DNA from 3 places in the Pseudomonas hamedanensis genome. Region 1 is predicted to be linked to each of the others. Evidence: riboswitches for the same ligand, from Rfam matches in the RefSeq annotation. Region 1 holds a riboswitch; each other region holds the start of a gene.

Region 1 (9,883 bases):
GATGCGCCACGCGGTGGTGGTCGGCAGGTTGCGCACGTCGACCGAATAAAAATTGCGCCCGGTGGGCAGCACGTCGAGACGACCGCGACTGGGGGCGCCGCTGGGGCCGGCCGGGACGAAACGACCGCTCAGGGCGTCAAGCAGACCGCGCATTTCGGCGGGGCCGCAAGCGTCCAGGCGTGGGGCGACGATGTCACGCAGGTGGTCGAGGATTGCATTAACCTCAGCCCAACCCGGTCCCTGTAGGAGTGAGCCTGCTCGCGATAGCGGAGTGTCAGCCAATATTGAGTCAACTGATACACCGCTTTCGCGAGCAAGCCCGCTCCCACACGGGTCGTGCAGTGCCTGGGCGATAAGCTGGGTGGCGAACAATTCAAGCCGTTCGCGAGTGTCGCCGGCGCTACGCCAGACTTCATCGCTGAGGGTTTGCAACTCAATGGGGCGCGGACCGGTCCACGGATCGGCCAATGCGCAGTCGAGCGGATCAAAACCCAGTGCAAACGCCTTGGCCAGTGCCCGCAACAAACTCGACTGCGCGCCCTTGCCGTCGCCACGTGGTATGCGCAGCAGCGCGAGCAAGGTGTCGATGCGCAACCGTCCGCTCGGCGATTCGCCGAAAATGTGCAGACCATCGCGGATCTGCGATTCCTTCAAGTCGCACAAATAGGTGTCCAGACGGGGCAACCAGATCGCCGCGTCAGCGTCGCTGTCCAGTGCTGCATCCAGTTGCAGCTCACGGTCGATTTGCGTGTCACGCACCAGTTGCAGAATGTCGCGTTGCAGCTCTCGGGCGCGGCGCGGATCAAGCAACTGCGCTTCATAATATTCGTCGGCGAGCAATTCCAGATTGCGCAACGGCCCATAGGTTTCGGCGCGAGTCAGCGGCGGCATCAGGTGGTCGATGATCACCGCCTGCGTACGCCGCTTGGCCTGGGCGCCCTCGCCCGGGTCATTGACGATAAACGGATAGATGTTGGGCAACGGCCCCAGCAGCGCATCCGGCCAGCACTGTTCCGAGAGGCCGACGCCTTTGCCCGGCAGCCATTCGAGGTTGCCATGCTTGCCGACATGGATCAGCGCATGCGCGTTATAGGCGCTGCGTAACCAGAAATAGAACGCCAGATAACCGTGGGGCGGCACCAGATCCGGGTCGTGATACACGGCGCTCGGATCGACCTGATAACCGCGCGCCGGTTGAATGCCGACAAAGGTCAGGCCCAAGCGCAAACCGGCAATCATCATGCGTCCGTCACGACACATCGGATCGTCTTGCGGCGCGCCCCAGCGCTCGACCACCGCAGCGCGATTGGCCGGTGGCAGTGCGTTGAACATCGTCTGGTACGCGTCCATCGCCAGGCTTTGCTGGCACGGACGCAGGTCGAGGCTGTCGAGGTCGTTGCTGACACCACCGAGCAACTGCTGAATCAACGCGGTGCCGCTATCGGGCAATTCAGCGGTGATCGGGTAGCCCTCGTCCCGCAACGCACGCAGTATATTCAGCGCCGCCGCCGGCGTATCGAGGCCGACGCCGTTGCCGATGCGGCCGTCGCGAGTCGGGTAATTGGCGAGGATCAGCGCGACGCGTTTTTCGCCGTTCGGCACTTGTGCCAGATCGATCCAGCGCCGCGCCAGTTCGGCAACAAAATCCATGCGCTCCGGCTGCGCGCGATAGCAGACCACATCCGACTGACTGCGCTCGCTGCGCCAGGCCAGGTCCTTGAAGCTGATCGGCCGGCTGATGATGCGCCCGTCCAGTTCCGGCAAGGCAATGTGCATGGCCAGATCGCGCGGCCCCAGGCCCTGCTCGCTGTCGCGCCAGCCCGGCTCGTTGTCCTGCGCGCAGATCGCCTGAATCACCGGGATGTTGCGGCGAAACGGCCGCAGGTGCGGCGCCTCCGGGCTGGACTGGGCGAAACCGGTGGTGTTGAGGATCAGCCGCGCCTCGACGTCGTCCAGCCAGTCTTCGACCACTGCCAGGCAGCCCGGCTCTTTCAGACTGGCGACGGCGATCGGCAGCGGATTGAGCCCGGCGGCCTGCAAGCGCTGGCAGAAAACATCGATAAACGCCGTGTTGGCCGCTTGCAGGTGCGAGCGGTAGAACAGCACCGCCGCGACCGGTTTTTCAGGCAGCCATTCGGCTTGCCAGTCGCTCAGCGCGGCGGACGTTTTGTCGGGGTGGTAAATCGCCGTGCGCGGCAACGCTTGCGGTTCAGCCCAAGGGTAATCGCGGGCGAGCCAACGGCTGGCCAGACAACGGAAGAAATCCAGCGCATTACCCATGCCGCCCTGACGCAAGAACTGCCAGAGGCGATCACGATCCACTGCGTCGACGGTACTCAGGTCGCTGAACTCAGGGTCGGGCCGGTCGTCGCCCGGCACCAGGATCACCTGCACGCCCCGCTCGGACAGTTCAACCAGACGCTCGACACCATAGCGCCAATAGGCGATGCCACCGTGCAGCGAAATCACAATCACCTTGGCGTGGCGCAGCACTTCGTCGACGTACAGGTCGACCGACGCATGGTTCTGCACCTGCATCGGGTTGGCCAGGCGCAGGCTCGGGTAGTCATCGGGCAGTTGCCGGGCCGCTTCGGCGAGCAGGGCCAGGCTCGAATCGCCGCTGCACAGGATCACCAGGTCGGCGGGGGTTTGTCCAAGGTCGGCGATGTTGTCTTCCGAAACGAAACCGCCGGGCTGGGTCCTGAGCAGGTGCATGGATTAAACGCTGAGCGCGGCGCGCAGTTGCGCTTCGAGTTGCACGGCGTCGAGTTGCTGACCGATCAACACCAGACGCGTGGCCCGGGCTTCCTCGGCGCCCCACTGGCGATCGAAGTGCTTGTCGAAACGCGTCCCGACGCCTTGAATCAGCAGGCGCATCGGCTTGTTCGGGATCGCCGCAAAGCCCTTCACGCGCAGGATGCCGTGCTGCACCACCAATTGGGTCAGCGCGTCGAGCAGCAAGCTTTCGTCAGCTTGCGGCAGTTCGATGGAGATCGAGTCGAAGGCGTCGTGATCGTGGTCGTCGTGATCGTCATCGCCGTCGTGGTGGTGATCGTGATGGCTGTGGCGGCTGTCGATGTGTTCTTCGGAACCGGCGCCGAGGCCGATCAGCACGTCCAGTGGCAGACGTCCGTTGCTCGCTTCGACGATTTTTACCGCAGGCGGCAACTCTTCGGCGACTTCCAGACGTACACGCGCAAGGTCTGCCGGGCTGGTCTGGTCGGCTTTGTTGAGGATGACGAGGTCGGCGCTGGCCAGTTGATCGGCGAACAATTCGTGCAGCGGCGATTCGTGGTCCAGGTTCGGGTCAAGTTTGCGCTGGGCGTCGACCTGATCCGGGAACGCGGCGAAGGTGCCGGCGGCCACGGCCGGGCTGTCGACCACGGTAATCACCGCGTCAACGGTGCAGGCACTGCGGATTTCCGGCCACTGGAACGCTTGCACCAAGGGTTTTGGCAGGGCCAGGCCGGACGTTTCGATGAGGATGTGATCGAGGTCGCCACGGCGCGCCACCAGTTCGCGCATCACCGGGAAGAATTCTTCCTGAACGGTGCAGCACAAGCAGCCGTTGGCCAGTTCGTAGACGCGGCCGCTGGCCTCTTCTTCGGTGCAGCCGATGGTGCATTGCTTGAGGATTTCACCGTCGATGCCCAACTCGCCGAACTCATTGACGATCACCGCGATACGACGGCCCTGAGCGTTGTCGAGCATGTGCCGCAGCAAGGTGGTTTTGCCCGAACCGAGGAAGCCGGTGACGATGGTGACGGGGAGTTTGGCCAGTGTTTTCATCGATATGCCCTTTGGCAAGCGGCGGGCATACGGGACGAGAACCGGCAACGCACGCGCGCGCCTGGAGAATTCGCCACCGGATCACCCCGCCCGGTTGAAAGTCAGAAATCTGTGACGAGGCAGGTCTCCTGGCTGACGGTGTTCAGGCCTTGGGCCTGGTATTCGCTGCGCCTTCCCGCTGGCTCCTTGCAAGGAGCCGGCAGTGGCGTGGCAGCGAACAGCACCGTTCACAGTTGCGGGGGCAGCCGCGGCTTTGACCGCGTTCCCTTCTTAGCTTCGGCACGCGCCGAAGAACCTCGAAAGCGCAAGGCTACGCATGCGCGGCAGGCGGGTCAATCTTTGCAATATTATCGCTATATGGACATTAATCTTTCATATATGTATCGAGAACAGATCTCAACTAACACAAAATCTGTAAGTTATCTCTGACATATCAATCGGCCACCAACTAAGTGCAATTCGGCGGACACACTTGAAATAGAGCGCCTGAACACCTTAATTACATTTCTTTACAAAAACACAATTGATAAATTAATACAGGATATGAACCATGGGCCTCACATGGACTGCGCCCCCACAAGAAAGGAATTCTTGCATGCCTGATTACTATCAGTGTTCCATTCTGTTTATTCCTGTCCCCCAAACTTGTGTAGCAACAGCATGAGTGCCGGCCATGCGTTACGGCATTCAGGCGATGCTGTATTGAAGGAACTTGCCGAACAACTGCGTCATCGCCATTACGTGCACAGTGATCAGTATCCGGCGGCGCAGGTTGCGAGGCTGGGGCGCGGAGATTGCCGGGCATTCAATGCGACTTGGGAGCGTTTGCCTCGCGACGGATATTTGCACGCGCAAAACGGTGTCCGCGAGCGGCGCATCTGCAAGTTCGAATATCGTCATCGGGCACACCAATGGACGCCGCTGCCCGACTGCCATTTTTTTCAGGCCCAGGCCCACAACCCGCTGCTGGGCGGGGTACAGCGCACTTATACGCGCAGCGAAGCGGCATTCATCGACTCTGCGGTCCTGCGAACTTTGCTCGCCGCCGACCTGGCACTGATGGAGTTGACCGTCGGCCCGCGTGACTGGCTGGTGACCTGCCATCAATTCCGCATCCTCTGCGATGAACGCAATGCCGGCCACGCCACCCCCGAAGGCCGGCATCGCGACGGGCACGATTTTGTCTTTCAACACCTGATCCAACGCCAGCAAGTCACGGGGGGAGAAAGCCGGATATTTGCGGAAGAAGGCGACTGTGTATTCAGTGCAACTTTGACGGACTACATGGAAACCGTTGTTTTGAATGACCGAATACTTCTGCACGAAGTTTCACCGCTGCAAACATCAGGCATGCATTCGGATCGCGGCAGCCGCGACATGTTGATTATCGACTTCGACCTGGCGGACTATTAATGAATCATTCAAGCCATGCACTTTCAGTCGGCACACCCGGCGCACATGATTTTATTATTGAACAGTTCCAACAGGCCGGAGCGCGACGAACTTGTACCTTGTCGCTGACGGCCAATGAAAATATTTTGTCCGACACTGCGCGCACACTCGGCCAGAACCGGCATTACGAGCGTTACTTGTTCAACGCTCAAGCCATCGAAGGCCAACGCTATGCCGCTGAATTCAACGGCATGCAGATCGAGCACTTTCCCGAAGTCGAAACATTGAAGGCATTGGCGACCCAGGCCGTGCAGGCGATGTTCAACGCCCCTTTCGTCGAGTATCGCGTGTTGTCCGGCGTGCACTGCACACTGAGCGTGCTGGCCGCCCTGAGCGAACCGGGCGACGCCATTGTGTCGCTGGCACCCGCCAGCGGCGGACATTTTGCTACTGGCCCACTGGTGCAAAAAATCGGCAGGCACAGCGTGTTTTGCAGACTGACCGCTGGCGGGCAAATCGATCTCGAGGATTTCCAGCAACAGCTTCAAACCCTCGCGGCGCCCCCCGCTGCTGTACTGCTCGACCACGGCCTGACCACCCGGGCGATCGCCCTTCAGCCGTTGCGCGCCTTGCTCGATCGCTGCGGCCTGCAGCGCACGCTGATTATCTACGACGCCTCGCACACTCTGGGGCTGATCGCCGGTCAGGCCTTCCCCAATCCGCTGGACGACGGGGCCGACATTCTTCAGGGCAACACGCACAAATCCCTCGCCGGTCCGCACCGGGCGCTGATCGTGTCGCGGCGTGCCGACCTCGCCCGGCGGATCGAGCAGACCCTCAGCGGCGGGCTGGTGTCCTCGCCCAACCTGCCCGGCCTGCTGCAATTATTCGTCACCCTTGTGGAAACCCGCCAGTACGGCCAGGCCTACGCCCAGCGCATGTGCGCCAACACCCGCCAGTTGCACGACGCACTGGTCGGCATTCCCGGCTGGACGCTGCACCCCACCGACACGCACCTGCTGTTGCTCGAAGGTGAACAGGCCCGGCAAGCGGCGCAACGGCTCAACGAACTGGGCATTCGGGTCAACAACAAACAGGTCAACGGCCGCGACTGCCTGCGCTTCGGCCTGCAGGAAATTACCCGACTCGGTATCACCGGCGAGGACCTGGATGCCTTGGCGCACATCATCCGCAACGTCCTCAGCGGTGGCGCGAACGGCGTGGACCGCGTCCGCCTGAACCACATCTGTCAACGCCTGAACCGGATCCACTACAGCTTCGACCAGGAGACTTGCCAATGAGCGCGCCAGCCTGCCTGATCATCGGCAACATCCGCGACGGCGAATACGAAGGCTTGCTCGCCGAAGGCATTACGCCGCTGTTGATCGCCGACAGCCGCAAGACCAGCAAGATCGCCGACGCGAGCCGGATTTCGCCCGTGGCCCGGTACGATTTTTCCAAAGGGCTGAGCGCGGAACTGATCGCCCTGACGCAGCGCCTGCTCGACGAGCACCGGTTCACCAGCGTGCTGAATTTCCGCGAAGGCTATGTCGCCATCACCGCCCGACTGTGCGCGGCGCTGCCGGCCCTGGCGCATTTGCATCGGAACGTGGAAAACACCTTGGACAAGGTGCTGCAACGCCAACGCTTCCAGCAGTCGGGCAATCCCGATCTGCACGTGCTGTCGCGCGAGGTCCGCATCGACGAGCTGCTCGCGCGCCCGACGGAACTGCCCTACCCGTTCATTCTGAAACCGGCGAACCTCTACAGCAGCCTGTTTGTGCGCTGCCTCCACAATCCACAGGAACTGCTCGACTACGCCCGCCATGAATGGCCCGCGCTGCAACGTTACGTGGCGGGCAAACAGCGTGAAACCGATCAGTTGCTGCTGGAGGAATTCCTTCAGGGCTCCAATCACTCCATTGATTGCGCTATCGCGGCGGACGGCACGATTCACAGTTTTCCGATTGTCGACGTGATCGCCGGTGTCGATATCGGTCGCGCTGATTTTCACCACTTCGCCCGCTACACCCCGTCGACGCTGGCCGCCGATACCGCGTTGCAAGCGCGCTGCCAGCGCCTGGCCCATGACGCGGTGAAAGCGCTGGAACTGGCGGGTACGTTTGCCCACGTCGAATTCATTCTCACCGCCAACGGGCCGCGAGTTCTTGAGGTTGGCGCGCGCCCGGGCGGCAGCCGGATTCATGTCATTCGCCAGGCGTGGGGGTTGTCGCTGGACGTCTGTTATCACCGGGCACTCAGCGCGCAAACGCTGCCCCAGCCCCGCCAGACGCCCGCGCCGTTCGGCATCGCCACCCCCTTCGCCCGTGCAGACCGCTTCTATGACGGCCTGCACAACGCCGACCGCATCACCCGCCTGCCGGGCTTCCAGCGCTGGTACGCCTACGTCGATCCGGGCGACAGCATCGGCCCGGTCAGCCACGGTTTTCAGAACTATCTGTACATCGAGTTCAAGCAGCCCGACACCGCGAGCCTGCGTGAATCCTTGCTGGCCGTCGCTGACCTCGATGTCTACGGCGAAACCTCGACGGCGGCGAGTGGCAAGCACGTCTTGCTCATCGGCGGGCGCGATTCGGGGCTGGATTGGGACACTGCGCGGCAACTGCGTTTTACCCTCGTTCAACCACCCGGCGAGGTCTCTGAGTACCAGCGCGAGCATGCAACGCTGGTGCTGACACCAGACATCGCCGACCTCTCGGCCTATAGCGAAACGCTTGAGCGCTTGCACCGGCAGCGGCCATTCGCTGCCGTGGTGTCGTTCTCGGAGCTGGGCCTGTTGCCCGCCTCACAGCTCGGCGAACGGCTGGGCATCACGCACAACAGCCTGCGCAGCGTCGAAGTCAGCCGCGACAAGCTGCGCTTTCGCCAGTTGCTTCAGGGCAGCCGCTACGAGCTGCCGGCGGCGGCGGTGACCCGTGTCGAGGAGGTTCGCGCCTTCGTTCTGCGTCATGGTCCGGCCATCGTCAAACCCGTCAACGGCTCGGGCAGCCAGGGCGTTTATGCCATCAACCAACCGGAGGACGCCGAGCATCTACAGCTTCAAGGCGACAATCTGATCGAGGCGTTCGCCGGTGGCGATGAATACAGCGTCGAGTCGCTGAGCCTGGACGGCCGCCATCAAATCCTTGGTATCACGCGCAAGCACACCAGCGGCGCGCCGGGTTACGTCGAAACCGGGCATGACTTTCCGGCCGGGCTCGACAACGCCACGCGTGTACAAATCGAAGAAGCCGTGCTGTGGCTGCTCGAACGCATGGGCAACCGCTGGGGACCGGCGCATACCGAGGTCAAGCTCGACGGTTCACGCCTGCAGTTCATCGAAACCCAGACCCGCTTCGGCGGCGACCAGATCTGGGAAATGGTCTGGAAAACCACCGGCGTGCACCTGGCCGCCAGCACCCTCGCCGCCATGACCGGCATCGCGCTGCCGGCGCCGGAAAAGCACTACGTGAAAATGGCGATCCGCTACATCGAAGCGGACCCCGCCACTGACCCGCAACCGCTACAGGCACGTCTGCTGGAGCAACCCTTCGCCCTGCGCGCGAGCCTCAACCACGACAAGTTCGGCCGCCCGATCCGCCGCTCCGCCGACCGTCACGGCTACGTGTTGCTGGCCTGTCGCGAGGCGGACGACCCGGTGCTGTTCAACGCCGCGATTTCCCACCCACCTTTCACTACGCAAGGACAGGCGCAATGACCACACAAGAGACGCTGTACCGCATCGATGGGCCGATCAGCGCTGATTTCCCGCTGATCTCTTTTTCCACCAACGTCTACGACAATCCGGCGGACATTTTCGGTTCGATCACCGATCTGGCCCGCTACTTCAAGGCCGTGGAATTCGAAATCGGCGAAGACGCCGAAAAGGTGTTCTGGTCGCTCAGCATCGAACAACGTGCGAACCTCGCCCGACAGATCCGCAGCTTCACCGAGCAAAACGGCATCACGTTGACGGTGCATGCCGGCTGGTGGGGCCGCGAGTACAACCTGTGTTCCCCTGATCTGGCCGAACGTGGACAAGCCGTGGACTGCCTGACTGCTGCCGTGGACTTTTCCTGTCAGGCCGGCGCCACCAGCGTCACCTTCCACCCCGGCTACAAGGATCAACTGGAAAACCGCGAGCTGCTCGACAACCTGATCGCCGCCATCAATCAAGTCAAGGCACGTTGCAATACGACGGGCATCGCCCTGTGCCTGGAAAACATGGGCGGTCAGCGGCCGAAATTCCCGGTTTTCACGGTCGAGGAACACCTGCGTTTCCACCAGCAAACCGGCTGCTTCGTGACCATCGATGTGACGCACCTGTGCTCACTGCTGCCGTATGGCGACGAGCTGTTCGCCGCCATCGCCGCTCTCGCGCCGGTGACCCGCCATTTGCACATCGCCGACCTCAACGACACCCACCACCAGCACCTGCCGATCGGCGAAGGCAACCTGCGCCTGAGCGATGTGCTCAATCGCTTTGCAGTCAATGGCTATCGCGGGGTGGCGGTGGTCGAAGAATTCATTCCGCGCTTTTCCACCGAGTACTACCTGGAAAAAGCCCTGGCCTATAAAAACGGCGTGGAGAAGCTGCTCGCCGACGCGCGCCGCAGCACCCATGCCGGCTGAGTCCGCACTGGCAAAACCGGCGGCGCACAACGAGATTGCGACCGGCATTCGCGATGCGCTGCCGCTCGTC
Region 2 (9,883 bases), 670 kb from region 1:
GCCAGTTCTTTTCCAACCCCGACTGGATGAACGCCGCCGCCGCCAGCCTCAAGGTTGCCGTGCTGACCACGATCTGCGCGGTGGCGCTCGGTTTGCCAACCGCGTTTGCCTTGGTGCGCGGCCGTTTTCCCGGACGGGAAATGCTCTACGGCCTGTTCACCCTGCCGATGATCGTGCCGTTGGTGATCATCGCCGTGGCGGTGTACGCGCTGTTTCTCAAGCTCGGTTACACCGGGACGATGTTCGCTTTCGTGGTCAGCCACGTGATCGTCGCCTTGCCGTTTACCATCATCTCGATCATCAACTCGCTGAAGCTGTTCGATCAGTCGATTGAAGACGCCGCGGTGATCTGCGGCGCCTCGCGCCTGCAAGCGGTGTTCAAGGTGACGTTCCCGGCGATTCGTCCGGGCATGGTCGCCGGCGCCCTCTTCGCCTTCCTGGTTTCGTGGGACGAAGTGGTGCTCAGCGTGATGATGGCAAGTCCCACACTGCAAACCCTGCCCGTGAAAATGTGGACCACCCTGCGCCAGGACCTGACCCCGGTGATCGCCGTCGCTTCGACGCTGCTGATCGGCCTGTCGGTGTTAGTCATGGTGATCGCCGCCGCCCTGCGCCGGCGCAACGAAATCAGCGCCTGAGCGCCCTGGAGTACGACATGAGTGCCGTGATCAAAGACGCATCCGCGCAAAACGACAAACCGCTGGTCAGCCTGCGCAACCTGAACAAGCACTACGGCGACTTTGCCGCCGTCGACAACATCTCGCTGGACATCAAGGACGGTGAGTTCCTGACCTTTCTCGGCTCTAGTGGCTCGGGCAAGAGTACGACGCTGTCGATGCTCGCCGGGTTTGAGACGCCAAGCAGCGGCGAGATCCTCGTCAACGGCCAGTCGCTGGTCAACGTGCCGCCGCACAAGCGTGACATCGGCATGGTCTTTCAACGTTACTCGCTGTTCCCGCATCTGTCGGTGCGCGACAACATCGCGTTCCCGCTGGCGATCCGCAAACTGGCCACGGCCGAGCGTGAAAAACGTGTCGACGCGATGCTGAAACTGGTGCAGCTCGAACAGTTTGCCCATCGCCGCCCTTCGCAACTCTCCGGCGGTCAGCAACAGCGTGTCGCCATTGCGCGGGCGCTGGTTTACGAACCGCGCATCTTGCTGATGGACGAGCCTCTCGGTGCGCTGGATAAAAAGCTGCGCGAGGATTTGCAGGACGAGCTGCGCCAGTTGCACCGTCGCCTGGGCATCACCATCGTTTACGTGACCCACGATCAGGAAGAAGCCATGCGTTTGTCACAGCGCATCGCAATCTTCAGCCACGGCAAAATTGTCGGACTGGGCAGCGGCTATGATCTCTATCAGAATCCGCCGAACGCGTTTGTCGCCTCGTTTCTGGGCAACTCCAACTTTCTCAAGCTCAAGGCGCAGGGCAACGCGGCGGCGAGTTTCGAGGGGCAGGCGCTGTCGATTCGGCTGACAGCGGGGTTGCACACCGATCAGGATGTGTTGCTGATGGTACGCCCGGAAAAAGCGCTGGCGTTGAGCGTGCAGCAAGCGATTGATGAGCCGTTGGCGGCGGGTTGGAATGAGGTTTCGGCCAAGGTCGTGGAGGTGCTGTTTCTCGGTGAGAGCCAGACGTGCAGCGTGGTGACGTCGGGAGGGACTTCGATGACGGTGAAAGCGTTGTCAGCCGCGGGCATGCCGCTCAAGGCCGGGGACCCGGTGCGGGTGCGCTGGGCCACGGCGGATGCGTGCGTTTATACCGAGTGGACCGAGGGAGACCTCAACAAGGCTGCCGGTGCTCATTGAGTTTTCCCTGACACCCCACGCCCCCCTGTAGGAGTGAGCCTGCTCGCGATAGCGGTATGTCAGACACCAACGATGTTGACTTATAGACCGCTATCGCGAGCAGGCTCACTCCTACAATTGGACCGCATTTCACCCTCGGGTCACCCCAGCGTCGGGCTGCGGTGGCCCTTTTTCAGACGATGGGCGTAAAACCTTCAATCTCATCCGGCCACGCCGTCAGCACTTCAAACCCGGTCTCGGTGACCGCGACCATATGCTCCCACTGCGCCGACAGCGAGCCATCCTTGGTCAGCACGGTCCAGCCATCGGGCATGTTCTTCACATGACGCTTGCCGGCATTGAGCATCGGTTCGACGGTAAAAATCATTCCGGCCTTGAGCTTCAAGCCCTGATTGGGAAAGCCGTAATGCAGAATCTGCGGCTCATCGTGATAGACCTTGCCAATGCCATGGCCGCAATACTCGCGCACCACGCTGAAGCCCTCCTTCTCCGCCAGGCTCTGGATCGCATGGCCGATATCGCCCAGCGTCGCCCCCGGACGCACGGCGCGAATGCCCGCGCACATGGCCTCGTAGGTGGTCTTGATCAGGTGCTGCGCCTCGGGCGTCGCTTCGCCGACGACGTACATGCGACTGGTGTCGCCGAACCAGCCGTCCTTGATCACCGCGATGTCGAGGTTGACGATGTCGCCGTCCTTCAGCGGCGTACCCGACGGTATCCCGTGACACACCACATCGTTGACCGACGCACAGACGGTTTTCGGAAAACCGTGATAACCGACATTGGCCGGCACGGCTTTTTGCACGTTGACGATGTAATCGTTGCACAGCCGGTCCAGCTCATCGGTGGTCACACCGGCTTTGACATGCGGCACCAGCATGGCCAGCACTTGCGCGGCGAGTTTGCCGGCCGCGCGGGATTCTGCGATCTCGGCCGGGGTGTTGAGCTTGATCTGGTTTCTCATGCGCTGACGGCTTCCTGGGTCAGTTGATGCAGATCCAGTCCGCCGTTCTGTTCGGCGCGGATCAGCAGGCGGCAAATGGCGCTGTGGTCGAGGTTGGGGTGCAATTCGGCGAGCATGCCGATGCGCATCCAGTGCTCGGCCTGCGCGTTGATCGAGCGGCTGAGTGCATTGCTGGAGACGCGCAGATTCTCGTGCATATCCTCTGAAATCTTTACGATGCCCATATGTATATCCGATACGATTTGTATATGGATCGTATATTAATCAGCGCACACGACAGATTGCAATGCCAACAGCTAGCTCGATGCCGTGGCAGATTCGCCTCCCCCTCCACCGCGCAAATCGACTACCATGCCGCCGCTGGTTCCCAAACGGGATTAATAGGGAATCCGAGGTGCTTCGCGCATCAATCGGAACTGCCCCCGCAACTGTAGGTGCCGAGCCTGCTCCACGACTGCCACTGGGTTGCCCCCGGGAAGGCCGGAGCATGGCGATGACGCATCAGTCAGGAGACCTGCCGGCACAGTGACTGACCAACCGGCGGGGTGTCCGGGAAGGACATCGTGCCGCGCGCATTTTTGCTTGAGCCCGGCCTTACGCTGTCGCCATGACCGCGTTCGCTGATGTGTTTCCAAACCGTACCCGCCCGCTTCCGTACGGTTTAATTGGAGACTGCTTCATGCTGCTGCCCCGCGTTGTCACCCTGATTACCGGCCTGGGCCTGAGCGCCCTGGCTCAAGCGGCGCCAACCGACTATCCACTGACGATAGAAAACTGCGGCAGCCCCCTCACTTTCCAGCAGGCGCCCACCCGCACGGTGACCATCGGTCAGGCCGGCACGGAAATGCTCTATGCCTTGGGTCTGGGCGACAAAGTCGTCGGCACGTCGCTGTGGTTCAACGATGTGCTTGCGGAATACAAACCGCAGAACGACAAAATCGAGCGCCTGGCCGATAACGAACCGAGTTTCGAAGCGGTGATCGGCAAGCGCCCGCAACTGGTCGCCGTGGAGCTGGAATGGATGGTCGGTCCGCAAGGCGCGGTGGGCACCCGCGAGCAGTTTCACGAATTGAAGATTCCGACCTATTTGTTGCCCTCCGACTGCGAGGCCAAGGACAACCTCGTCGGTTCCGACGGCACGCGGCTGGCGCCGTTTCGCATCGACAGCATTTATAAAGGCGTGAGCCAACTGGCGGCGATCTTCGACGTGCAGGCACGCGGCGCACAGCTCAATGATCAGCTCAAGGCCAGCCTCGCCCAGTCGATTGCCACCGCCAAACGCACGCAGCGCAAAGACCTCAGCGCACTGGTGTGGTTCTCCAGCGCTGAGATGGACATTGAGCCGTTCGTGGCCGGGCACAAAGGCGTTCCCGATTTCATGCTCAGCACTTTAGGCGTGCGCAATGTCGTCGAGTCGGATGAAGAATGGCCGACCGTCGGCTGGGAAACCCTCGCCAAGGCCAACCCGACGTTCCTGGTCATCGCGCGCATGGATCGTCGGCGCTTCCCGGCTGACGACTATCAGAAAAAACTCGCCTTCCTGCGCAGCGATCCCGTGACGCGCAACATGGACGCGGTCAAACACAACCGCATCATCATCCTCGACGCCATGGCGATGCAGGCCAGCCTGCGCACCTTCGCGGGTCTCGAACAACTGGCCACGGCCATCAGCGGCTTCGATCTTTCGCAATGAGCAGACGCCTGATCCGTTTATTGCTGGTCCTGCTGGTGCTTTCGCTGGCCTTGGTCGGCGGCGTGGCGATTGGCGAAACCGCAATCGAGCCGAGCGTGGTGCTACAGGTGCTGGCAAACAAGCTGTGGGCCGCCGGGTATGTGCTTGATCCGATCGACGAAGGCATCGTCTGGAATTACCGCCTGACCCGCGTATTGGTGGCGGCGGCCTGTGGTGCCGGCCTGGCGACATGCGGAGTGATCCTGCAATCGCTGTTGCGCAATCCGCTGGCCGACCCGTATTTGCTGGGCATCTCGGCCGGGGCTTCGACTGGCGCAGTGATGGTCGCCCTGCTCGGCGTCGGCGCCGGTGTGATTTCGCTGTCGGCCGGGGCATTTGCCGGGGCGGTCACTGCGTTCGTGCTGGTGATTGTACTGGCCCGGATCAGCGGTTCGGCCAGCGGCACCGGGCCAATCATTCTCGCGGGCATTGCCGGCTCGCAATTGTTCAACGCCCTCACGGCCTTTCTGATCACCCGCTCGGCCAGTTCCGAACAGGCGCGCGGGATCATGTTCTGGCTGCTCGGCAATCTCGGCGGCGTGCGTTGGCCTTCGGTGTGGCTGGCGGTGCCGGTGGCCCTGCTCGGGCTGGTGGTCTGCCTGTGGCATCGGCGCGCGCTCGACGCGTTTACCTTCGGCGCGGACTCGGCGGCGTCCCTCGGCATCCCGGTGCGCCGCGTGCAGATTTTGCTGATCGGCTGCGCCGCGCTGGTGACGGCGGTGATGGTGTCGATTGTCGGCTCGATCGGCTTTGTCGGCTTGGTGATTCCCCACGCCGCACGGCTGCTGCTCGGCACCGGGCATGCTCGGCTGCTGCCGGCCAGCGCTTTGGGTGGCGCGGTGTTTCTGATCGCCGCTGATGTGCTGTCGCGCACCCTGATCAAGGGTCAGGTGATTCCGGTGGGCGTCATCACTGCACTGGTCGGCGCACCGGTATTCGCCCTGATTCTGGTGGGCCGGAGAGCCGCACGATGAACAACGTTCTGAGCTGTGCCGGGCTGGCATTCAACGTGCGCGGTGCGCAATTGCTTGACGGCATCAGTCTGGACGTCCAGCGCGGCGAGACGCTGGGCATTGTCGGGCCGAACGGCTCGGGTAAATCGACGTTGCTCAAATTGCTCGCCGGCCTGCGCGAACCGAGCGCGGGCCAGGTGCAGCTTGCCGGTCAGGTACTCGGCAGAATGTCACGGCGCAGCATTGCGCAAACACTCGCCGTGGTTGAACAACAGGCCGACACCGACGATGGCATTCGCGTGTTCGACGCCGTCGCGCTGGGGCGCACACCCTGGTTGTCGGCGCTGCAACCCTGGTCGGACGCCGACGAGAGCATCGTCCAACAAGCCTTGGTCGACGTCGACGCCGTGCACCTGCGCAACCGCCTCTGGCGCAGCCTCTCCGGCGGTGAACGGCAACGCGTGCACATCGCTCGGGCGCTGGCGCAGCGACCACAGATTCTGCTGCTCGACGAGCCGGCCAACCACCTCGACATTCAGCATCAGTTGAGCATTCTGCAAGTGGTGCGCGCACTGCCGGTGACTACGTTGATCGCTCTGCACGACCTCAATCAGGCGCTCAAATGCGATCGCCTGGCAGTGCTGGAGCGCGGGCGTCTGGTCGCGCTTGGCGAGCCGCTGCAAGTGCTGACGCCAGAGCGTTTACAGACGACTTTCGGGGTCAGGGCGCACTATCTGACGGACCCGTTCGACGGCGCGCAGATTCTACGCTTTCATTCGTGACCGATTGCCGGGTCTCAAAGACCTGCTCCCACCATCAGGTTTTGCGGCTGTCCTGAAGCCCGAGTACGCCCCGAGCCCCTGTGGGAGTGGGCTTGCTCACGAAGGCGGCGGGTCAGGTAATTCATCTGTGGCTGGCACTCCGCTTTCACGAGCAGGCTCACTCCTACATTGGGTTTTTTGGGTTGTCGCGAATCTGAGTGCCACCGCAAATCCTGTAGGAGTGAGCCTGCTCGCGAAGGCGGCGGGCCAGTTAATTCATCTGTGGCTGGCACTCCGCTTTCGCGAGCAAGCCCGCTCCCACACTGGGTTTTGTGGGTTGTCGCGAATCTGAGTGCCACCGCAAATCCTGTAGGAGTGAGCCTGCTCGCGAAGGCGGCGGGCCAGTTAATTCGTCTGCGGCTGACACTCCGCTTTCGCGAGCAAGCCCGCTCCCACACTGGGTTTTGTGGGTTTCCTGAGATTTGGCTACGCACCGGAAATCGGATGATGTGTTGACGTAAGTTTTGTCTGATCGCGGCTCGGGTCTTGGCAGCGTCTATGGATTTTTTGAGTTGCGAGCGATGGCTTCCCGGCCTATGTTGCTTGCGAGATGTTTGCCTGCGCATGAAGCGCTATGACTCACCGAAGGAAACCGAAATGTCAAAAGATTCCCGCCCTGCCGTGCTTGGGCTGATCGGCAATACACCGCTGGTGCGCGTGACCCGTTTCGATACCGGACCGTGCACACTGTTTCTCAAACTCGAATCGCAAAACCCGGGCGGCTCGATCAAGGACCGTATCGGTCTGGCGATGATCGACGCTGCGGAACGTGACGGTCGCCTGCAACCCGGTGGCACCATTGTCGAAGCCACGGCCGGTAACACCGGCCTGGGTCTGGCGTTGGTCGGACGCGCCAAAGGCTACCGCGTGGTGCTGGTGGTACCGGACAAGATGTCGACCGAGAAAGTCCTGCACTTGAAAGCCATGGGCGCCGAGGTGCACATCACCCGCTCCGACGTCGGCAAGGGCCATCCCGAGTATTACCAGGACGTCGCCGCCCGGCTGGCGAAAGACATTCCCGGCGCGTTTTTTGCCGACCAGTTCAACAACCCGGCCAACCCGCTGGCGCATGAATGCAGCACCGCGCCGGAAATCTGGGCGCAGACCGAACACGACCTGGACGCCATCGTCGTCGGTGTCGGTTCGGCCGGTACGCTGACCGGGCTGAGCCGTTTCTTCAAGCGCGTGCAACCGAATCTGGAAATGGTGCTGGCCGATCCGGTCGGTTCGGTAATGGCGCAATACAGCCGCGACGGCACGCTGCCCACCCCCGGTTCATGGGCCGTCGAAGGCATTGGCGAAGACTTCATTCCGTCGATCACCGACCTTTCCAGCGTGCGCCACGCCTACTCGATCAGCGATGCAGAAAGCTTCGACCACGCCCGCCAGTTGCTCAAGGCCGAGGGCATTCTCGGCGGTTCATCGACCGGCACCCTGTTCGCCGCTGCGCTGCGTTATTGCCGTGAGCAGACTGAGCCGAAACGCGTGGTCAGTTTTGTCTGTGACACCGGCACGCGTTATCTGTCCAAGGTCTACAACGACCAGTGGATGACCGATCAGGGGCTGTTGCAGCGCAAGGGTTACGGCGACCTGCGGGACCTGATCGCCCGGCGTTTCGAGGACGGCCGCGTGATCAGCGTCGGTCCCGACGACACCCTGCTGACGGCGTTCCAGCGCATGCGTCTGGCGGACGTCTCGCAGTTACCGGTGTTGGTGGAAGGCAAGCAACTGGTCGGCGTGATCGATGAGTCGGACATTCTGCTGGGCGTGCACGAGGACGCCGCCCGCTTCAGTCAGTCGGTGTCCAGCGTGATGACCGACAAACTGCAAACCCTCGCCCCCGGCGCCACGCTGGCCGAGCTGGAAGCGGTGCTCAGCCGTGGCCTCGTCGCCATCATCGCCGACGCCGCAGGCTTCCATGGCCTGATCACCCGCACCGACATGCTCAATCAATTACGGAGATCCCTTGCATGAGTCAGCACGACGATAAATCCCAAGGCTTCGCGACCCGGGTGATCCACGCCGGGCAAGTACCTGACCCGACCACCGGCGCGCTGATGCCGCCCATCTACGCCAACTCCACCTACCTGCAAGACAGCCCCGGCGTGCACAAGGGCTTCGATTACGGCCGCTCGCACAACCCGACGCGCTTCGCCCTGGAGCGCTGCGTTGCGGATCTCGAAGGTGGCACCCGTGCGTTCGCGTTTGCATCAGGTCTGGCGGCGATTTCCACGGTGCTGGAATTGCTTGATGCCGGCTCACACATTGTTTCTGGCAATGACTTGTACGGCGGCACGTTCCGCCTGTTCGACAAGGTTCGCCAGCGCAGCGCCGGGCATCGTTTCAGCTTCGTCGACCTGACGGATCTGTCGGCGTTCGAAGCCTCGCTGCAGGATGACACGCGCATGGTCATGGTCGAGACGCCAACCAACCCGCTGTTGAGCCTGTCGGATCTGGCCGCGATTGCGCGCATCTGCCGCGCTCGCGGGATCATCTGCGTCGCCGACAACACCTTCGCCAGCCCCTATATCCAGCGACCGCTGGAACTGGGTTTCGACATCGTCCTGCACTCGACCACCAAATACCTCAACGGCCACTCCGACGTGATCGGCGGTATTGCTGTGGTCGGGCAGAACGCCGAGCTGGCGGAAAAACTTGGTTTTCTGCAAAACGCCGTCGGCGCAATTTCCGGTCCGTTCGATGCGTTTCTGACCCTGCGCGGGGTGAAAACCCTGGCGCTGCGCATGGAGCGTCATTGCAGCAATGCGCTGGACCTGGCGCAGTGGCTGGAGCAGCAACCGCAGGTCAAACGCGTCTACTATCCGGGCCTGACTTCGCATCCGCAGCACGAACTGGCCAAGCGCCAAATGCGCGGTTTCGGCGGGATGATTTCTGTTGATCTAAACAGCGATCTGGCCGGCGCGCGGCGCTTTCTGGAGAACGTACAGATCTTCGCGCTGGCAGAAAGTCTGGGCGGTGTGGAAAGCCTGATCGAGCATCCGGCGATCATGACTCACGCGACGATTCCCGCCGAAACCCGCGCGAAGCTGGGGATTGGCGATGGGCTGGTGCGGTTGTCGGTCGGGGTTGAGCATGTTGAGGATCTGCGGGAAGATTTGGCGCAGGCTTTGGCTAAGATGTGATTCTTTGAAGGGGGCTGCATCGCAGCCCAACGGGGATAAATCCCCTCGCCACAGCCCCCCCCGTGGCCTTTCGATCTCTGGTTTTTATTGGCATACAAGGCTTTTTTAAAATGGCATCAAGTCTGCCGATTGAGGAGTTCCGTGCTGTTGCGCAAACTCGACAACACAAGTTTCGAAATATTCGCCCGCCTCGCTTCGCCCCTTGGTGTCAAACACTATATGAAATATCACGCGCGCTTGCTAATTACACATGGAATGAAAATGGATCATTATAAAAACCTAATCAAATCGATTATAGGTTTGCTTTTTTTTTCTTAATTCGGTCACTGCATGGGCAGTGCTTTCACCGGAGCAGCAGGCAGCCAAGGAACGCGGCATTTCACTCTATAAACAAGAAAAAAATGCAGAGCGTGAATTGCGCATTGCCGCTGAGGCCGGCGATGCAGAAGCACAATTTTAT
Region 3 (9,883 bases), 1.5 Mb from region 1:
CGCATTGTGCGCTCAGCTTCACGGGTATAAACTTCGCAAACTTTACACAGAGGCCACTAACGGTTCCTTGGGAACTGTTCAGTCAGCATGAAACCGATTCAGCTGCCCCTAGGTGTGCGTCTGCGTGACGACGCCACCTTCATCAACTACTACCCAGGCGCCAATGCCGCTGCACTCGGCTATGTCGAGCGCCTATGCGAAGCCGACGCCGGCTGGACAGAAAGTCTGATCTACCTGTGGGGCAAGCACGGCGTAGGGCGTACGCATCTGTTGCAAGCGGCGTGCCTGCGTTTCGAGCAGATGGGCGAACCGGCGGTGTACCTGCCGCTGGCCGAGTTGATGGATCGCGGCGTCGAAATCCTCGACAACCTTGAACAGTACGAACTGGTCTGCCTGGATGACTTGCAGGTAATCGCCGGCAAGGCGGACTGGGAAGAGGCGATGTTTCACCTGTTCAACCGTCTGCGTGACAGCGGTCGGCGTCTGCTGATCGCCGCCGCCACGTCGCCGCGCGAATTGCCGGTCAAGCTGGCGGACTTGAAATCGCGCCTGACCCTGGCACTGATTTTCCAGATGCGTCCGCTCTCCGATGAAGACAAGCTGCGTGCGCTGCAATTGCGGGCTTCGCGGCGTGGTCTGCACCTGACCGACGAGGTCGGGCATTTCATTCTGACCCGCGGCACTCGCAGCATGAGTGCGTTGTTTGAGCTGCTCGAACAGCTCGATCAGGCCTCGTTGCAGGCGCAACGCAAACTGACCATTCCCTTTCTCAAGGAAACGCTGGGCTGGTAACGGCGCGGCTTTGAGCGCGATCCGGCATATTCCAGGCGCCAGAAAATCCGCTGTCGCGCCTGCTCTGAAGGCTGCCAAACGGCCCAGACGGGCTTAAGCGCTTAGATGTAAACGAGAAACCGGGAAGTCACAAAAAGATCGATTGAATTTGCAAATGAGGCTGATAGCGGGCATAGTCTCGGCTTCTTTACAACTATCAGCCACGGTCGTGCCCATGCTAAAGCGCTTCGCACCCCTCGTGCCTCTCGCACTCGTCACCCTGTTGTTCGGTTGCGCTGCTCATTCTCCGGTTCAAGAGCAGCCTCAACAGGTTAAAAATTCTGCTACTGCCCAGTCCTCCGTTATTTACCAGGAAGAGCTGGACACCGAAAAAGAACTCAACGCATTCAACGGCAGCAAGCCTTATCAGCTTCCTGTTCTGGCCGACAGCATCCTCGAACGCGGCATGTCCCTGATCGGTACTCGTTACCGTTTCGGCGGTACTTCTGAAGCCGGTTTCGATTGCAGCGGTTTCATCGGTTATCTGTTCCGTGAAGAAGCCGGCATGAACCTGCCACGCTCGACTCGCGAAATGATCAACGTCGATGCGCCACTCGTGTCGCGCAGCAACCTTGAGCCGGGCGATCTGCTGTTCTTCGCCACCAATGGTCGTCGCGGTCGTGTCAGTCACGCCGGGATCTACCTGGGCGACAACCAGTTCATTCACTCCAGCAGTCGTCGCAGCGGCGGTGTTCGCATCGACAGCCTGGGTGACAGCTACTGGAGCAAGACCTTCATCGAAGCCAAGCGTGCACTCGCCATGGCACCGACCGTGGTCACTGCTCGCAAGTAATCGGCCGAGGTCGCTGCGTTCGCGGCGACCATCACGCTTCCGGCAACGAAGTAGACACAAGCTTTACAAGGTGAAGTTAAAGTCTTACTTGAAGTTTGCCGCGTAGCCGCTAGAATCTTGATCATATTGATGGCAAACCGCCTGCGTGCTGACGCAGGCGGTTTTGTTTTCTGTCCGTCGGCAGAAAAGCCGCAGCCAGATCAGGATGTTCTGCTTATGACGATGTCGGCCCGCCTCACCTTGATTCTTTGTGCCGCGCTGCTCAGCGCCTGCGCCAGTCGTACGCCGCCTCCTGCGCCGGTGGTTCGCGCCCCGGTCGTGTTCGGCCCCTCCCAAGCCTTTTCGCCTGCTGCCGAAGATGTGCTGTTTCGCGCCCTCGGTCTGGTCGGCACGCCGTATCGCTGGGGCGGCAACACGCCGGATTCCGGTTTCGATTGCAGCGGTCTGATCGGTTTCGTTTACCGCGACGCGGCCGGGATTTCGCTGCCACGCTCGACCCGCGAAATGATCGTCATGCGGGCACCGAATGTCGGCAAGGAAGGCTTGCAGACTGGCGACCTGATTTTCTTCGCCACCAATGGCGGCTCGCAGGTCAGTCATGCAGGAATTTACGTGGGCGAAGGCCGCTTCGTCCATGCACCGGCCACGGGCGGCACAGTGAAACTCGACAGCCTGTCGAAGGCCTATTGGCAGAAGGCTTATCTGAGTGCCAAGCGGGTGTTGCAACCGGGGCAGTTGGCGCATAACCCATAAACCTGATCTGACAAAATCCAATGTAGGAGTGAGCCTGCTCGCGATTGCGGTGTACCTGTGACGTAGATGTCGACTGGACGCCGCTTTCGCGAGCAAGCCCGCTCCCACATTTGTTATGCGTCAGGCGTCAGGTTATTTGGCAGAAGACACGCGCCACACCTTGTTCCCCACGTCATCCGCCACCAGCAAACCGCCTTGCTGGTCGATCACCACGCCCACCGGGCGGCCCAGCGCGTTTTCGTCCTTGTCGAGGAAACCGGTCAGCACATCCACCGGTTGCCCGCTCGGCTTGCCGCCGGTAAATGGTACGAAAATCACTTTATAGCCACTGTGCGGCTTGCGGTTCCATGAGCCGTGCTGGCCGATGAAGGCGCCTTCCTTGAATTGCGCCGGCAAGCTGTTGCCCTCGGCGAAGGTCAAGCCGAGCGAGGCGGTGTGCGGGCCAACGGCATAATCCGGCACGATGGCTTTGGCGACCAGATCGAGGTTCTGCGGTTTGACCCGCACATCGACGTGTTGGCCGTAGTAGCTGAACGGCCAGCCGTAGAAACCACCATCCTTGACCGAGGTGATGTAATCCGGCACCAGATCGCTGCCGATCTCGTCGCGTTCGTTGACCGCCGTCCACAGTGCGCCGCTGGTGGGTTCCCATGCGAGGCCGTTAGGGTTGCGAATGCCTGAGGCGAAGATGCGATGGTTGCCGGTTGCCCGGTCCACTTCCCAGATGGCGGCGCGGCCTTCTTCCTGATCCAGACCGTTTTCGCCGACGTTACTGTTCGAGCCAACCGTGACGTACAACTTGCTGCCGTCCTTGCTGGCGATGACGTTCTTGGTCCAGTGGTGATTCAGCGTGCCGCCAGGCAGGTCGACGACCTTGATTGGCGGCGTCTTGATCTCGGTGGTGCCAGGCTCGTAGTTGAAGCGCAGCAGGCGATCAGTGTCGGCTACGTACAAATCGTTGCCGACCAGCGTCATACCGAACGGCGAATTAAGATTCTGCAGAAACACCGTGCGGGTTTCTGCGACACCGTCGTGGTCAGCGTCGCGCAGCAGGGTGATGCGGTTTGGGCTCGGTACGCCAGCGCCGGCCTTGCCCATGACCTTTTTCATCACCCAGCCGCGAATGCCTTTGCTGTCGTCAGGCTTGGGCGGCGCGTTGGTTTCCGCCACCAGCACATCGCCGTTTGGCAGCACGTAGAGCCAGCGCGGGTGGTCGAGACCCTCGGCAAACGCCGCCACCTGTGTGCCTGCCGCCGCCGTCGGTTTGCCACCCTCGGGCCAGCCGACGGCCGGGGCGATGTTTACCGTCGGGATCAGGGTCTTGTTCGGTTCTGGCAGTTTCGGTGTCGGCCCGGTGCCGTCGGAGACTTGCAGGCTGGAGGTTTCACCGCAGGCGGCGAGTCCACCGGCCAGGGCGATGACGAAAACGAGTTGGGGCTTGCGCATTGCTGATCTTCCCTATGAATGCATTCCTAAACATAGAGGAGGGCGCAGGCCCGATGGTTCAACCGCTCAACCGCGGGCTTCCTTGAACAGGACGGCGATGCCGGGGTGATAGTTGCCGGCTTCGCTGTGCAACTTGCGGTAGGCGTAAGGGAAATACCAGGCGACGGCGCAGGTATGCTCCTTTTGCAGGTCGTCGACCATGTCCTGCAACTCTTCGGGGCTGGCGCTGTGCTGGGCTTTTTGCGGAGCCACGAACAGGCAACCGAGCTTGAGGTCGCTGGCATAGCTGATGCGCCTGGCATCGAAGGTGATATCGAGCAGGGCCTGTGTCAGGTTGAGGTTGCTGACTTTCGGCCAGCGTTGCGTAGCCTGAATGAACGCGCGGTCTTCGGCGCCGGCAATCAGCAGATCGGCACGGGCGTTGCGCTCGCCTTCTTCGTTCTGTTTGCGCGTGGCCGTATCGTTCAGCGTGACCATTTCGGCCATCCACGCCGCTGCCGAGAGCAGTCCGAGATTGGCTTTTTCGTCGTGCCAGTACGGCGTGTCGTTGTCGCCGCGTACGGTGTTGTAGCGATCGATACAGTCAAACCAGCGTTCCAGCACCGGGCGCAGAAATTCCAGGCGCGGGTTGCTGATGATCATGCCTTGCATCGTCGTCATCCTTATTGTTGTAGTGGGCTTTTTCGGAAAAGCATGGCTCTTTGATATCACTTGTCACAGTCTGGCACAAGATTGCCAGCCGATAATTGATTGGCGGCAGTTATTCATCATCCGGACGCCTCTTTAATTGACGCTCCACCCCCAACCCTCTAACCTTCGCCGCTTGTTTCAGGTGCTCTGTGACGTGCGTCGACAGAGTGAAACAGGGAAGCCGGTGAGGGTGTCTTCAAGCGAAGCGCATCACGATCCCGGCGCTGCCCCCGCAACGGTAAATGAGTGAAAACTGCGCCTTGAGCCACTGCCTCGAAAGAAGCGGGAAGGCGCGCAGTCAGGTGTACGCCGCTCATGAGCCCGGAGACCGGCCTGATCCATCCAGCGGCATCACGGTGGGCGATGCCAGGCTTTTTGCCGTCTATTCCTGTGCCTGCCCGCCGTTATCCAGCCCCAACGGAGAGCTCCCCCATGACTGATTCCCCCGAGCGTGACGAGCGCCATCTGGCGCGTATGCAGCGCAAAAAAGCCGTGATCGACGAACGCATCGCCAATTCGCCCGACGAGTGCGGACTGGTGCTGGTGCTCACCGGCAATGGCAAAGGCAAAAGCAGCTCGGCCTTCGGCATGCTCGCGCGCGCCATGGGGCACGGCATGCAGTGCGGCGTGGTGCAATTCATCAAGGGCCGCAACAGCACCGGCGAAGAGTTGTTCTTCCGCCGCTTCCCCGAGCAGGTGCGTTTCCATGTCATGGGCGAAGGCTTCACCTGGGAGACCCAGGATCGCCAGCGCGACATCGCCGCCGCCACTGCCGCCTGGGAAGTCTCCCGCGAGTTGCTGCGTGATCCGTCGATCGGTCTGGTGGTGCTCGATGAACTGAACATTGCCCTCAAGCACGGCTACCTCGATCTCGATCAGGTGCTCAGCGATTTGCAGGCGCGGCCGCCGATGCAGCACGTTGTCGTCACTGGTCGCGGCGCCAAGCCGGAAATGATCGAAATGGGCGACACGGTCACTGAGATGGGCATGCTCAAACACGCTTTCCAGGCCGGCATCAAAGCGCAGAAAGGCGTCGAACTTTGAATCAGCCCCGTCACTGCCCGGCGGTGCTGATCGCCGCGCCGGCCTCCGGTCAGGGCAAGACCACCGTCACCGCCGCGCTCGCCCGTTTGCATCGCAATCAAGGGCGCAAGGTACGCGTATTCAAATGCGGCCCGGACTTTCTCGACCCGATGATTCTCGAGCGCGCCAGCGGTGCACCGGTGTATCAACTGGACATGTGGATGGTCGGCGAGCAGGAAAGCCGTCGCCTGTTGTGGGAAGCGGCAGCCGAGGCGGATCTGATTCTGATCGAAGGCGTGATGGGGCTGTTCGACGGTACGCCGTCCAGCGCTGATCTGGCGCGGCACTTTGGCGTGCCGGTGCTCGCGGTGATCGACGGCACGGCAATGGCGCAGACGTTCGGTGCACTGGCGCTGGGTCTGGCGCGCTATCAGCCAGACCTGCCGTTTGCCGGCGTGCTGGCCAACCGTGTCGGCACCTTGCGCCATGCGCAATTGCTCGAAGGCAGCCTGACTGAAGGCCTGCGCTGGTACGGCGCGTTGTCCCGCGAGACGGGCATCGAACTGCCGAGCCGGCACCTCGGTCTGGTCCAGGCCAGTGAATTGAATGATCTGGATGTGCGCCTCGACGCGGCGGCCGATGCGCTGGCCAGCAGTTGCGAGGTCGCGCTGCCGCCGGCCGTCGAATTCGCCGCGCCGGATGTGTTGACTGCCGAGCCGTTGCTCGATGGCGTACGTATTGCCGTCGCCCGTGACGAAGCGTTTGCCTTCACCTACGGCGCCAGTCTCGATCTGCTGCGTGCGATGGGCGCCGAGCTGCGCTTCTTCTCGCCGATCCGCGACAGCCAATTACCCGAGGCGGACAGCCTTTATCTGCCGGGCGGTTATCCGGAGTTGCATCATGTTGCGCTGTCGAAAAACACGCCGATGCTTGAAGCGATCCGCGCGCATCATTTGGCGGGTAAACCATTGCTCGCCGAGTGTGGCGGGATGTTGTACCTGCTCGACTCCTTGACCGATGTCGACGGCACCCGCGCGGAACTGGTCGGGTTGCTTAAGGGCGATGCGGTGATGCAGAAGCGTCTGGCGGCGTTGGCGCTGCAAGCGGTCGATCTGCCGGAAGGTTCGTTGCGCGGGCATACCTATCACCATTCGCTGACCACAACAGAGTTGACGCCGATTGCCCGGGGCTTGAGTCCGAATGGCGGGCGTGGGGCGGAGGCGGTATACCGGGAAGGGCGGATGACGGCTTCTTATGTGCATTTTTATTTTCCGTCGAATCCTGCGGCTGTCGCTGCGCTGTTTGCGCCACACCTTGAAACCGCTATCGCGAGCAGGCTCCCTCCTACAATGGAACACCCAAACCCTGTGGGAGCGAGCCTGCTCGCGAAAGGGCCATGACCGACAACACATTCTCCGAAGCCGAGCGCGCAGCGGTCTATAAAGCCATCGCCGAACGCCGCGACATGCGCCACTTCACCGGCGGCACCGTTGCGCCCGAGCTACTGCGTCGTCTGCTTGAAGCCGCACATCAGGCGCCGAGCGTCGGCTTGATGCAGCCCTGGCGCTTCATCCGCATCAGCGATCGCGCTCTGCGCGGACAGATCCGCAACCTGGTCGAAGAAGAGCGCATCCGCACAGCCGAAGCCCTCGGCGAGCGTAGCGATGAGTTCATGAAACTCAAGGTCGAAGGCATCAACGACTGCGCCGAAGTGCTCGTCGCGGCGCTGATGGACGATCGCGAAAAACATATTTTCGGCCGGCGCACGCTGCCGGAAATGGACATGGCGTCGCTGTCCTGCGCGATCCAGAATCTCTGGCTGGCTTCCCGTGCCGAAGGCCTGGGCATGGGCTGGGTCTCGCTGTTCGAGCCGCAGGCGCTGGCCGATTTGCTCAAGCTGCCGGAGGGCGCCAAGCCGCTGGCGGTGTTGTGTCTGGGCCCGGTCAGGGAATTCTATCCGGCGCCGATGCTGGTCCTCGAAGGCTGGGCGCAAACACGGCCGCTCAATGAGTTGCTGTATGAAAATTATTGGGGAGTGAGGCGATGAGTGTGGCGTTGTTGAGTGTCGCCGCGGTGGCGCTGGATGCGCTGCTCGGTGAACCGAAACGCTGGCATCCGCTGGTCGCGTTCGGCAATTTTGCCGGGCGCATCGAGCAGCGTTTCAACGCCGGCGGCCGTGGCTGGCGCAGCCATGGCGTCACCGCATGGGTGATCGCGGTGCTGCCGCTGACCTTGCTCGCCACCGCGTTGTCCTGGGCGCCCTATGTCGGCTGGATTATCGAGATTGTGGCGCTGTATTGCGCCCTCGGCATGCGCAGCCTCGGCGAGCATGTCGCGCCGGTCGCAGCAGCCTTGCGTGCCGATGATCTCGGCGAGGCGCGCAAGCGGGTCGGTTATCTGGTCAGCCGTCAGACCGATGAACTCGACAGCAATGCTGTGGCCCGCGCCGCCACCGAATCGGTGCTGGAAAACGGCAGCGATGCGGTGTTTGCCGCGCTGTTCTGGTTTGCCGTTGCCGGTGCGCCGGGCGTGGTCCTCTATCGCTTGAGCAATACCCTCGACGCGATGTGGGGTTATCGCAACGAACGCTTCGAACGGTTCGGCTGGGCGGCGGCGAAAATCGACGACGTGCTGAACTACATTCCTGCGCGTCTGGTGGCGTTTACCTACGCGCTACTGGGCAAGACCCGACTGGCCTTGAAGTGCTGGCGCACCCAGGCACCGCAGTGGGACAGCCCCAACGCCGGGCCGGTGATGGCCTCGGGTGCCGGGGCACTGGGCGTCGAACTGGGTGGCCCGGCGATCTATCACGGCGAACTGCATGAGCGTCCTCAGCTCGGCGAGGGGCAGGCGGCGGATGCCGATTCGATCGAGCGTGGCTGGCAATTGGTCCAGCGCGGGGTATGGTTATGGTTGCTGATTCTCTGCGTGGGGGCTGAATTCTATGCTTGAGCACGGTGGCCGGCTGCGCAAGGCGGCACTCGATTACGCGATTGCCGAAGCCGACTGGCTCGACCTGTCCAGCGGCCTGGCGCCATGGCCGTTCCCGATTCCGGAAATTCCGCTGCGCGCCTGGGCACGCTTGCCGGAAACCGATGACGGTCTGGAGCAGGCTGCGTGCGATTACTACGGCGCCGCGCAGGTGTTGCCGGTGGCCGGTTCACAAATGGCCATTCAGTTGCTGCCGCGTCTGCGCCGGGCCGGCAAGGTTGGCGTGTTGTCGCCGTGCTATGCCGAGCATGCCGAGGCCTGGCGCCGCAGCGGTTACATCGTCCGTGAATTGCTGGAGCAGGAAGTTGAGTTCTTTCTCGACAGCCTCGACGTGTTAGTGGTGGTCAATCCGAACAACCCGACCGGCCGGAGCCTGACCCCGGCGCGCCTGCTCGACTGGCATGCACGGTTGGCGCAACGCGGTGGCTGGCTGGTGGTTGATGAAGCGTTTATGGACAACACTCCGCAACTGAGCCTGGCGCCGTATGCGCATCAGGTCGGGCTGGTGGTGTTGCGTTCGTTCGGCAAGTTTTTCGGCCTGGCGGGGGTGCGACTCGGCTTTGTCCTGGCCGAGCGCAAGTTGCTCAAACTGCTCGCCGAGCAAGTAGGACCGTGGGCGGTGAGCGGGCCGACGCGAGTGCTCGGTACGGCTTGTCTGCAAGACACCGAGGGCCACACTCGCCAACGGATACGCAGCGATGAGGCCAGCGAACGGCTGGCGGCATTGCTGGCGCGTTATGGCTTTGAGCCGCAGGGCGGCTGCGCGCTGTTTCAGTGGTTGATCACCGAACACGCCCAGACGCTGTACGAATTCATGGCCCGTCGCGGCATCCTCTTGCGCCTGTTTACGCACAACAGCAGTGTGCGTTTCGGCCTGCCTGCCGATGCGGCTGAAGAGTTACGTCTCGAACAGGCGTTAATCGCCTTCGCCAAGGACCACCCATGACCACTTTGATGGTGCAAGGCACCACTTCCGACGCCGGCAAAAGCACGCTGGTGACCGCGTTGTGCCGCTGGGCGACCCGCCAGGGCGTGGCGGTGGTGCCGTTCAAGCCGCAGAACATGGCGCTCAACAGCGCCGTGACCGCTGACGGCGGCGAGATCGGCCGCGCGCAAGCGGTGCAGGCACAAGCGGCGAATCTGCAACCGCACACCGACATGAACCCGGTGTTGCTCAAGCCCAACAGCGACACGGGCGCCCAAGTGATTATTCATGGCCGCGCTGTGACCACGATGAACGCTGTCGCCTATCACGATTACAAAGCCATCGCGATGCAAGCGGTGCTTGCTTCCCACGAGCGACTGAGTGCGGCGTATCCGCTGGTGATGGTCGAAGGCGCCGGTTCGCCAGCGGAG

Evidence for each region. A riboswitch is a leader RNA that binds a small molecule or an ion and turns the genes downstream of it on or off. The one in region 1 is predicted to bind cobalamin.
Region 2: another riboswitch for cobalamin. It lies ahead of HU739_RS05785 (ABC transporter substrate-binding protein); the one in region 1 lies ahead of cobW (cobalamin biosynthesis protein CobW).
Region 3: another riboswitch for cobalamin. It lies ahead of cobO (cob(I)yrinic acid a,c-diamide adenosyltransferase); the one in region 1 lies ahead of cobW (cobalamin biosynthesis protein CobW).

The regions. Positions count from the first base shown of each region.
Region 1 is NZ_CP077091.1:685,814-695,696, reverse strand. It holds gene cobN (cobaltochelatase subunit CobN) at 1-2,715, opposite strand, end outside; gene cobW (cobalamin biosynthesis protein CobW) at 2,719-3,789, opposite strand; cobalamin riboswitch at 3,891-4,103, opposite strand; gene HU739_RS03085 (2OG-Fe dioxygenase family protein) at 4,450-5,202, shown strand; gene HU739_RS03080 (hypothetical protein) at 5,202-6,482, shown strand; gene HU739_RS03075 (ATP-grasp domain-containing protein) at 6,479-8,899, shown strand; gene HU739_RS03070 (sugar phosphate isomerase/epimerase family protein) at 8,896-9,813, shown strand; gene HU739_RS03065 (AzlC family ABC transporter permease) at 9,803-9,883, shown strand, end outside.
Region 2 is NZ_CP077091.1:1,354,926-1,364,808, forward strand. It holds gene HU739_RS05765 (ABC transporter permease) at 1-638, shown strand, start outside; gene HU739_RS05770 (ABC transporter ATP-binding protein) at 656-1,810, shown strand; gene map (type I methionyl aminopeptidase) at 1,983-2,774, opposite strand; gene HU739_RS05780 (ParD-like family protein) at 2,771-2,998, opposite strand; cobalamin riboswitch at 3,119-3,310, shown strand; gene HU739_RS05785 (ABC transporter substrate-binding protein) at 3,454-4,467, shown strand; gene HU739_RS05790 (FecCD family ABC transporter permease) at 4,464-5,480, shown strand; gene HU739_RS05795 (ABC transporter ATP-binding protein) at 5,477-6,241, shown strand; gene HU739_RS05800 (pyridoxal-phosphate dependent enzyme) at 6,878-8,254, shown strand; gene HU739_RS05805 (cystathionine gamma-synthase) at 8,251-9,423, shown strand; gene HU739_RS05810 (tetratricopeptide repeat protein) at 9,761-9,883, shown strand, end outside.
Region 3 is NZ_CP077091.1:2,195,238-2,205,120, reverse strand. It holds gene hda (DnaA regulatory inactivator Hda) at 88-792, shown strand; gene HU739_RS09420 (C40 family peptidase) at 1,007-1,624, shown strand; gene HU739_RS09415 (C40 family peptidase) at 1,841-2,377, shown strand; gene HU739_RS09410 (PQQ-dependent sugar dehydrogenase) at 2,510-3,823, opposite strand; gene HU739_RS09405 (hypothetical protein) at 3,890-4,474, opposite strand; cobalamin riboswitch at 4,637-4,864, shown strand; gene cobO (cob(I)yrinic acid a,c-diamide adenosyltransferase) at 4,946-5,557, shown strand; gene HU739_RS09395 (cobyrinate a,c-diamide synthase) at 5,554-6,936, shown strand; gene bluB (5,6-dimethylbenzimidazole synthase) at 6,933-7,583, shown strand; gene cbiB (adenosylcobinamide-phosphate synthase CbiB) at 7,580-8,488, shown strand; gene cobD (threonine-phosphate decarboxylase CobD) at 8,481-9,473, shown strand; gene HU739_RS09375 (cobyric acid synthase) at 9,470-9,883, shown strand, end outside.